3 regions of the Thiosocius teredinicola genome follow, and region 1 is predicted to be linked to each of the others. Evidence: predicted binding sites of a transcription regulator. Region 1 holds the regulator's gene; each other region holds the start of a gene.
The links. Region 1 encodes sigma-54, which starts transcription at its own class of promoters, with help from an activator protein. Its sites were predicted from a motif close to TGGCANGNTNCNTGCTT; they were not measured.
Positions count from the first base shown of each region.

Region 2: adh (aldehyde dehydrogenase) is a predicted target of sigma-54. The motif match lies at 1,983-1,999, and genes of this name have one in related genera.
Region 3: B1781_RS15430 (methanol/ethanol family PQQ-dependent dehydrogenase) is a predicted target of sigma-54. The motif match lies at 1,717-1,733, and genes of this name have one in related genera.

Region 1 is NZ_CP019936.1:243,197-246,474, forward strand. Features, by position in the region: gene ptsN (PTS IIA-like nitrogen regulatory protein PtsN) at 1-272, opposite strand, end outside; gene hpf (ribosome hibernation-promoting factor, HPF/YfiA family) at 290-619, opposite strand; gene B1781_RS01115 (RNA polymerase factor sigma-54) at 651-2,153, opposite strand; gene lptB (LPS export ABC transporter ATP-binding protein) at 2,305-3,030, opposite strand; gene lptA (lipopolysaccharide transport periplasmic protein LptA) at 3,057-3,278, opposite strand, start outside.
Region 2 is NZ_CP019936.1:522,047-525,324, reverse strand. Features, by position in the region: gene B1781_RS02460 (DUF779 domain-containing protein) at 1-319, opposite strand, end outside; gene adh (aldehyde dehydrogenase) at 403-1,929, opposite strand; gene B1781_RS02450 (sigma-54-dependent Fis family transcriptional regulator) at 2,198-3,278, shown strand, end outside.
Region 3 is NZ_CP019936.1:3,248,241-3,251,518, forward strand. Features, by position in the region: gene B1781_RS15430 (methanol/ethanol family PQQ-dependent dehydrogenase) at 1-1,617, opposite strand, end outside; gene B1781_RS15435 (SHOCT domain-containing protein) at 1,869-2,672, opposite strand; gene B1781_RS15440 (porin) at 2,812-3,278, opposite strand, start outside.

The sequences.
Region 1 (3,278 bases):
GCATCGAATTCGATAGGGGTTTCCAGGCGCAGGAATGCGCCGCGCGTGTCGCTGATGCCGGGCATGCGGGCGTGCGGCAAGGCCACACCTCCCGCAAGCCCGGTGCTGCCCAGGCGCTCACGTTCGAGCAGGCGTTCGAAAATCTGCTCCGCCGTCGGCTCGTCGGTATCCCGTGCGAGCAGGCGTGCCGCCTGCTCGAGGATGCGTTTTTTGCTCGATGCCGGGTCAGCGATGCTGACGCTGCCCGACGTGAGGATGCCTTTAGGTAGCATGGTGAGACCGGATCAGTTCATCCCGCCGCTTCGACGGACGCATCTTTGTGTCCGTTGCCACGGTGGCTCTTGATCTTTTCTTTGTGGCGGATGACCTGACGATCCAGTTTGTCGACAAGCGAGTCGATGGCAGCGTACATGTCTTCGTGAGTGGAATCCGCAAAGACGTCGGCACCGGCGATATGCACGGTGGCTTCGGCCTTCTTGGTGAGTTTTTCAACACTCAGGATGACGTGTACGTTGGTGACGTGGTCGAAGTGACGCTCGAGTCGGGCGATCTTCTCGTCAACGTAGGCACGCATCGAGTCGGTGATGTCGACATGGTGACCGGTCAGGTTGACTTGCATCGATTTTCTCCTTGCATTTCAGCGCTTTCGATCAAGCTAAGCGCTTGCGTTCGTTCGACGGCGGGATCGCCATCGATTCACGATACTTGGCAACAGTGCGGCGGGCGACGTTGATCCCCTGATCAGCGAGGATGGCCGCGATCTTGTTGTCGGAAAGGGGTTTGTTGGGTTTCTCCGCACCGATCAGCTTTTTGATCAGCGCGCGAATGGCCGTGGCCGAGGCCTCGCCACCGCTGGCGGTGCTCACGTGGCTGGAGAAGAAGTATTTGAACTCGAAGGTGCCCCGTGGGGTGTGCATGTATTTCTGGGTGGTTACCCGTGAAATGGTTGATTCATGCATCTCCAACGCCTCGGCGATATCCCGCAACACGAGCGGTTTCATGGCCTCTTCTCCATATTCGAAGAAATTGCGTTGAAAGTCGACTATCCGTGTCGCAACTCGCAGCAGCGTATCGTTGCGGCTCTGCAGGCTCTTGATGAACCAGCGGGCCTCCTGCAGGTGGTTTTTCAGCGTGACGTTGTCGGCGCTGTTGTCCGCCCGCCTGATCATGTTCGCATACTCGGCGTTGACGCGTAACCGGGGGGCTGCATCCGGGTTGAGTTCGACCCGCCACTGGTTGTTACGTTTGTACACGAACACATCGGGCTCGACGTAGGTCGGCGGCTGGCTGGCAACGCTGGTACCCGGGCGCGGGTTGAGCGAGCGGATCAGGTGGATGACCGACATCAGGTCGTCGCTCTCCAGCTTGAGCTTGCGCTTCATCTGCGCCTCGTCCTGCGCCGCGAGCAGGTCGAAGTGCTCGCCGATCAGGAACAGCGCGCGCTCGCGCCACTCGAAGTCTTCGGGCAGCTGGCGCAGTTGAATGAACAGGCATTCACGCAGGTCGCGTGCCGCAATGCCAGGCGGATCAAAGGCCTGCACGCGGTGCAGCACGGCCTCGACCTCTTCGGTCTCGATATCCGGATCATCCATGCTGGTGACGATGTCTTCGATCGGCGTGGTCAGGTAGCCGTCTTCGGAGATGCCGTCGATGATCGCCTCGGCAATCGCCAGGTCGGTCGGGCTGAACGGCGTCAGCTGCATCTGCCAGATCAGGTGGTCCTGCAGAGATTCGCCGCTGCTTTGTTGATTCAGGAAGTCCTGGCTTTCGTCGCTGCTGGCGGCGCTGCCGGGAGAGGCGGGTGTGACGCTGTCGTAGATGTCATCCCACACGGTATCGACCGGCAGTTCATCCGGCATGGCCTCGGATTCGATCTTGACCTCGCTTTCGTTGTTCGGGTCGTTGCGCGAATCGTCGTTGTTGTTCTGGGTGCTTGCATTCTCACCGTCGTTCTCGCTCTTTTTGCGCTCGCTGTCGGCTTCGTCGCGACGCGTACCTTCCTCTTCGGTTTCGAGCATCAGGTTGGAGTCGAGGGCTTCCTGGATCTCCTGTTTGAGATCGAGCGTCGACAGCTGCAGCAGCTTGATTGCCTGCTGCAGTTGCGGCGTCATCGTCAGGTGTTGACCCAGTCGAAGCTGGATGGTGGGCTTCATTCGGCTACTATCTGGTATGAAATTTGATCGGACTCCCAATGCCATTCTAGCGCAACTGCGCGCGAGTCGAACCCGCTGTGCAGACCGGCGTTCCCGACTTTGGCGAGGCGCAGTATTTGGCGATGTTGCTGCGCAGCAATCATACGCCTAATCACAGCCGGAAGTTCTCGCCGAGATAGACTGCGCGGACTTGCGGGTTCTCGAGAATCTCCTTCGGCGCACCGAGTGCGAGCACGCTGCCTTCACTGATGATGTAGGCGCGCTGACAGATCCCAAGGGTCTCGCGGACATTGTGATCGGTGATCAGTACACCGATCCCGCGTTCGGCCAGTTGACCGACAATGCGCTGGATATCCATGACTGATATGGGGTCAATGCCGGCGAATGGCTCGTCGAGCAGGATGAAGCGCGGCTGTACCGCCAGAGCCCGGGCGATCTCCAGGCGCCGGCGTTCACCGCCCGACAGGCTGATCGCCATGTTGTCGCGCAGGTGACTGATACCGAACTCGCGCAGCAGGTCGTCGCACATCTGCTCGCGCTGGCCGCGATCGAGGTCGTCGCGCGTCTCGAGGATCGCGATGATGTTCTGCGCCACCGTGAGTCGGCGGAAGATCGACGGTTCCTGCGCCAGGTAACCCAGGCCGAGACGGGCACGCGCATGCATCGGTTTGTCGGTGAGGTCGTGCTCGCCGAGCGTAACCCGCCCCTGGTCGGCGGGAATCAGCCCGGCCATCATGTAGAAGGTTGTCGTCTTGCCCGCTCCGTTGGGGCCGAGCAGACCCACAACCTCGCCTTCGTTAAGGTACAGCGACACGCCGTTGACGACCGAGCGCCCACGGTAGCGTTTCACCAGATCTTCGGCGGCGAGTCGGGTCATGGCGTTGTATGGATCGCGTGTACTGCTTATTGATTCGGCGGATCGATGGTGATCTGAACGCGCTGCTTGCCTTTCGCGGCGGCGCCGGCCTTGACCACCGAACGTACCCGGTCGTACACGATGCGGTCACTGCGCATGCTGTCTTTGCCCTGCACCAGCACGGCATCGCCGATCAACACGAGGTTTTCGCTGTTCACCTCGTATTCGGCGCGGCGCGCCTGTCCTTTCACCGGTCCTTTATTGGACTG
Region 2 (3,278 bases), 280 kb from region 1:
GGGATCGCGTGAGAAAGCGTTTGCCTTCTGGCCCTTCGAGCGAAAACATCCCGCCACGTCCGTCGACCACATCGATGATCAACTGGGTGTGCTTCCAGTAGTCGAACTGTGATGCACTCATGTAGAAAGGCGTATCGCCGATCTCACCGAGCAGCACGTCCTGGTCGCCCACCTGCAGTTCGCCACGCTGGTAACACATCGGCGCACTGCCGTCGCAACAACCGCCTGACTGGTGAAACATCAAATCACCGTGGCGCTTCTTCAACTTCTCGATCAACGCCAGGGCCGCATCAGTCGCGGTTACGCGTCGCGTATCCATGACAACCTCCATCGATCAGAACAAATAGCCCCTCTTCGCCGCAACGAAGAGGGGCAGCCACTATCGACTATGCTTCAATCGACTCAGAAGAAACCCAGCGGTGATTCGCTGTAGCTCACCAACAGGTTTTTGGTTTGCTGGTAGTGGTCGAGCATCATCTTGTGATTTTCACGACCGATGCCCGATTGCTTGTAACCACCGAATGCTGCGTGTGCCGGGTAGGCGTGGTAGCAATTGGTCCATACGCGTCCTGCCTGGATCGCACGACCTGCGCGGAACGCGGTATTCGAATCGCGCGTCCAGACGCCTGCGCCAAGACCGTATAGGGTGTCGTTGGCGATCTCGAGCGCTTCATCGTAGTCCTTGAAGGTGGTCACCGATACCACGGGGCCGAAGATCTCTTCCTGGAAGATCCGCATCTTGTTGTTGCCTTTGAATACGGTCGGCTTGATGTAATAACCGTCTTCCAGTTGGCCTTCGAGCTGGTTGCGCTCGCCACCTGCCAGGCACTCTGCACCTTCCTGACGACCGAGATCGATATAAGACAGGATCTTGTCCATCTGCTCCTGCGATGCCTGTGCACCGATCATCGTGCTCTTATCCAGCGGGTTGCCCTGCTTGATAGCTGCAACGCGCTGCAATGCACGCTCCATGAACTGGTCATAGATCGACTCGTGGATCAACGCGCGCGACGGGCAGGTGCACACTTCGCCCTGGTTCAATGCAAACAACACGAAGCCCTCGATGGCTTTGTCGAAGAAGCTGTCGTCTTTCTCGCACACGTCCGGGAAGAAGATGTTCGGCGACTTGCCGCCCAGCTCCAGCGTTACCGGGATCAGGTTCTGCGATGCGTACTGCATGATCAAGCGGCCGGTGGTGGTTTCACCGGTGAACGCAACCTTGGCGATACGCGGCGACGAGGCAAGCGGCTTGCCGGCCTCGACACCGAAGCCGTTCACCACGTTGACCACGCCGGGCGGCAACAGGTCGGCGATGAGCTCCATCACAACCAGGATCGACGCCGGGGTTTGTTCCGCCGGTTTCAATACCACGCAGTTGCCGGCGGCCAACGCCGGCGCCAGCTTCCAGGTCGCCATCAGGATCGGGAAGTTCCACGGGATGATCTGACCGACCACGCCCAACGGCTCCTTGAAGTGATACGCATAGGTCTCGTGGTCGATCTCGGAGATACCGCCTTCTTCAGCGCGCACGCAGGCAGCGAAGTAACGGAAGTGATCGATTGCCAGGGGGATATCCGCGGCGAGCGTCTCGCGGATCGGTTTACCGTTGTCCCAGGTTTCGGCGGTGGCAATCAGTTCGAGGTTTTCTTCGATGCGATCGGCAATGCGGTTCAGGATCACTGCGCGTTCTGCCGGGGACTTTTTGCCCCACGCGTCTTTGGCCGCATGCGCGGCATCGAGTGCACGTTCGACATCATCGGCGTTGGAACGCGGTACCTCGCAGATCGGGCGGCCGGTGACCGGCGAGATGTTCTCGAAGTATTCACCACTCTCCGGTTCTACCCACTGCCCATTAATGAAATTCTGATAGCGTTTCTTAAACGGCAGTTCGGCACCCAAGGTGCTGACTTCGACGACGTTGGTTGACATAGTTTTTTCCTCCTACGGATAGCCGGCAGCCCATCGGCTACCGCCTGCCGCAATCGCAGAAACCGTGCCACGACGGCATATGCTGCAGTACACAAAAAGCGCAATCGTCAACAAAACAACCGCTTAGTGTGGTGTTGCGCTACGTGGTCGACAGCAGTAGTCTCGGGTATCCGCTTGGCCGTATCGATAAGCACAATACGAGTGTCGCAACATGCGACACCATGACCGTCGCGCAAAGCGACGGCGACAGTGACAGGAGGAATAACCGATGCCGACTTTCGGTCCCATACCGGCCGACACGGATGCCGCACGCCGCCTGTTTTTCGACAAGGGACGCAGTCCTAATGGATTGGTGCCGGACGTCATCGAGCGTTCATGGCAGCGCTGTGCGCGTCGCCTGGACAACGCCGACGCACCGCCGGCAGAACATGTCGATTTGTCGCTGCTGAATGAACGCCGCGAGATGCGTGGTCAGCTTCGTCGGATCGTACGACCCGAGATGGATGCACTGGCTGAACTGGTTTCGGACGGTGACAGCCTTGTTGTGCTTGCCGACCGCGATGGTCTCATCCTGGATGCCGTTGGCGCGTTGAACTTCTTGCGCACCGCTCAACAGGTAGCGCTGCAGCCCGGCGTGTACTGGTCGGAAGACGGACGCGGCACCAACGCGATCGGCACGGCGCTCGCAGAACAACAAGCCGTCTCGGTACGTGGCAGGCAACACTACCTCGAAGCCAACGGCATCTTGAGCTGCGCTGCCGCGCCCATTCTGTCGCCGCGTGGCGAGATGCTCGGCGTACTCGATGTATCGGGTGATTCGGAGAACCTGCATGCACAGGCGCTCGGCATGGTGCGCCTTGCGATTCAGATCATCGAACATCGCTTGAGCCTTACACAGGCGCAGAACAACGGCGTGTTGCGTTTCCATCCTTCGCCCGAATTGCTGAACACCCATCGCGAGGGCGTGTTGCTGCTCGACGAGGATCGTATCGTCGGCGCAAACCGGGCCGCGCTGCAGTTGCTCGGAGCGGATTGGCAGGACCTTCTCGACACCAGTGCCGAGCAATGGCTGCAACTTCCGGCCAGCAATCAACCGAAGGTGATTCGCGGCCGCGACGGCCAACAGATGCACGGCGTTGTGCAGCAAGAGCGCAAATCACCGGTGGCTATCAGGCCACTGCAGGCACCAACCGGCGAGCCCTGTTATTTCGACGATGATTGCGCTGCCAAGCTCACCGATGCCAAGCGCGTGCTGGACGCCGGCATTGCGGTCTTGGTCAACGGTGAAACAGGTACCGGCAAGGAAGTATTTGCACGCCAACTGCACGCCGTCAGCGCGCGCAGCCATG
Region 3 (3,278 bases), 1.8 Mb from region 1:
CGGGCAACCGACAACACCGGAACCGGTCTGGAAGCTCCACAGCTCTTCACCGGTCTGATCGTCGAACGCCTTCAGATAGCCTTCGGGCGTTCCGGTGAACACCAGGCCACCGGCGGTCGTCATAACGCCGCCCCACAGCGGGGCATTGTTCTTGTATTCCCACTTGATCTTGCCGGTACGCGGGTCAACAGCGCGCAGTGCACCGATATAGTCATCGTTGAGCGGTTTGATGGTGAACCCGGCACCCAGGTAGGCAGCGCCCTTCTTATAGGTGATCGGCTCGTTCCACAGGTCCATGCCCCACTCGTTCGACGGCACATAGAACAGTTCAGTCTTCGGGCTGTACGCCATCGGCATCCAGTTCTTTGCACCGAGGAACGAAGGCGCAACAAAGATGGTTTCGCCCTTCTTGCCATCGGCACTCTTCGAAGGGTCACCGGGACGGGCACCGTTCTCGATCGGTCGGCCGGTCTTCAGGTCGATGCCCTTCGCCCAATCGATCTGGTTGACGAACGGGAAAGCGTTCTCCAACTTACCGTTGGTACGATCGAGGACATAGAAAAAGCCGTTGCGGTCGGCGTGACCGGCGAGCTGCTTGCCGTCGACGTTGAACGAAACGACTTCGTTGACACCGTCGTAGTCCCAGCCGTCGTTCGGCGTGTACTGGAAATGCCAGGCGATCTTGCCCGTCTTCGGATCAATCGCGAGCGTAGAAGTCGAGTACAGGTTGTCGCCCGGGCGAAGATGCGCATTCCACGGTGCCGGGTTGCCGGTGCCATAGAAGATCAGCCCGGTCTCGTGATCGTAGGTGCCGCCCTGCCAGGTCGCCGCACCGCCGGTCTTCCACATATCGCCCGGCCAAGTGGCGTTGGTCTTTCCCGTCAGGCCGTTCTCGACCTTCTCGCCGTCCTTCCACATATACCCCATGTGGCCTTCGACGGACGGGCGCACCCACCGCATCTCGCCGGTCTTCGCGTCGCGCGCCTCTACCCGACCGATAACGCCGAACTCCCCACCCGACACGCCGGTGATGACCATGTCATGCACGATCAGTGGCGCCGCGGTGTTCGAGTAGCCCGCCTTGTAGTCGTCGATCTTGGCCCGCCATACGACTTTGCCGGTTTCCTGGCTGAGCGCGATCACGCGTGCATCCAGCGTGGTGAAGATCACCAGGTCGTCATACAGGGCTGCGCCACGGTTGATGACATCGCAGCACGGAAGGATGCCGTCGGGCAGTCGATGATCGTATTGCCAGAGTTCCTCGCCGGTCTTGGCGTCGATCGCGAACAGTCGCGAGTACGACCCGGTGACGAACATCTTGCCGTTGGCGACGACCGGTTGTGCCTCCTGACCACGTTGCTTCTCGCCGCCGAAAGAGAAACTCCATGCGGGCACCAACTTCTTGACGTTGCCCTTGTTGATCTTTGTCAGCGGACTGAAGCGCTGACCTTGTTGTCCCATCCCCCAACTGAGCACGTTCGACACACTGTTGGCGTCGTCGTCGATCGCCGATTGAGTCACGCTCTTCGCCTGTACGGCGTTGGTGGATACGAAGCCGACGCTGAGTGCGACGGCTATGGCACCGCTCAGTGCCGTTTGACGAAATGTACGATTCATTCAGTTTCTCCTCCCAAAAATTTGGTCTTATGTCGTCTCACCCGACGCAACCGTTGCGCTTCGTTGATAGGCTTGTAGCCGCAGCTGCCGTACTGGCGAGAGCAACAAGCAAGCCAACCGCAACTTTGCGGTAGCGTTTGTAAATCGTTAAAAACGTTTCTGTTTTCCACCCGCCCTTGGCGTCGTTGCGCGATACCCCAGCGGGCGATGAAATTTCTGAACGCATTGCTGTCACGAAACCGCGACACCCGTTACAGCGCCACGTCGTCGAGCAAGGCACGACGTTGCGATTGATACTCGTCGTCGCTGATGAGGCCCTTTTGCTGCAAACGTTTCAGAGTCTCGAGCCCTTCCTCGAGGTCTTTCCATCGATTGGCTGTAGGGGCTTTGACTGATGAATGCTGTTTCGGCGACGTGCGCGCCGGCTCGGCCGATGCCTTGCTCGACATTTCGCCTGACTGCAGGCGCAGCAGGCGTCGCGGGCTCTGTGTCAGGTCGATGGGAAACAGCACCCAGTCTTTGCGCCCGGGTTTGAACGTGAACCAGTCCGCCGGTTGAATGGTTGCGCCGCTCAAAGCAGCAAGCTGGCGGGCACCGGGACGTGCACGTTTCTGGTAAGGCTCACGAAATTCGTCGAGAAACTCGTCGACCTGTCCGAAGATCAGGTTCAGTTGCCCATCTTCAACGAATATCCGCGCACCCGTAGCCAGACGACGACTGACCGGAAACGAACCCACTTGGCGGAACGTCACCAGGTGCACGTCGCGCTTGTCATCGATGCGCGAAAGGGCCGATGCCAACTCTGCACCCGCCTCGATCGCCTGGTTTTCGCTCATCAGGTAAATCGCATTGCCGGCTTCGGATGAATCGACCTGCAACGATGCCAGCAGCTGCGCCAACGAATCAGGATCGACAAAGTTCACCGGATGCGCATTGTGAACTTCGCCCTCTGCATCGAGCGTGTACAGCTCGAGCGAACTTGAACGGTGCAGAGTTATCGCCGATGCGGAACCGGCGAACAGAGACAACAAGCCGAGCAAACCAAGTGCTCTCATATGCCGTTGCATGGAACTCTCCTTGGGTCACGACAGACGGCAATCCGGCGCCGCGTCGTGCAACCTCAGTGATCGGAAAAAAAAGGCCGGTGGAGGTCCGGCCAATGCGCGAGGGACAGAAAGCACAGCTTCGCGCCACTCAGAAGAACAGGATTGCGCCGACGTTGAAGCTCGATGTCTTATCGGTGCCGCCACCGGACAAGGAGCTTTCCTGCATGCTGTATTCGCCCAGCAAGGTCAGCGCCGGTGTAAGGTTGTGGTACACGCCGAGGGTCAGGCGTTCGTTCTCGACTTTGGTGAGTTCTTCCTGCTCACTCTCGGCCCAGTGGATACCGAACTTGGTGTTGTTCCAGGTATACGTACCCTGCACGTAGTAGCCGCTCGACTCTTCTGCATCGGCGGTATCCGAAAACCCGGGAAATACCAGACCACCCAGCGCCAGCGACGTCATGCCTTCGCCATCGTAGTAGTAGCCGGCGAAACCGAAGTCACCGATGCTGACCTTGCCGAAGATGTCCCAGCCCTGGATATCGCTGCTGCCGACATCGGCACCCGCAGCCGTCTGGATGTCGATGTCCTGCTTGAGGAAGGTCGTCGACACATAAC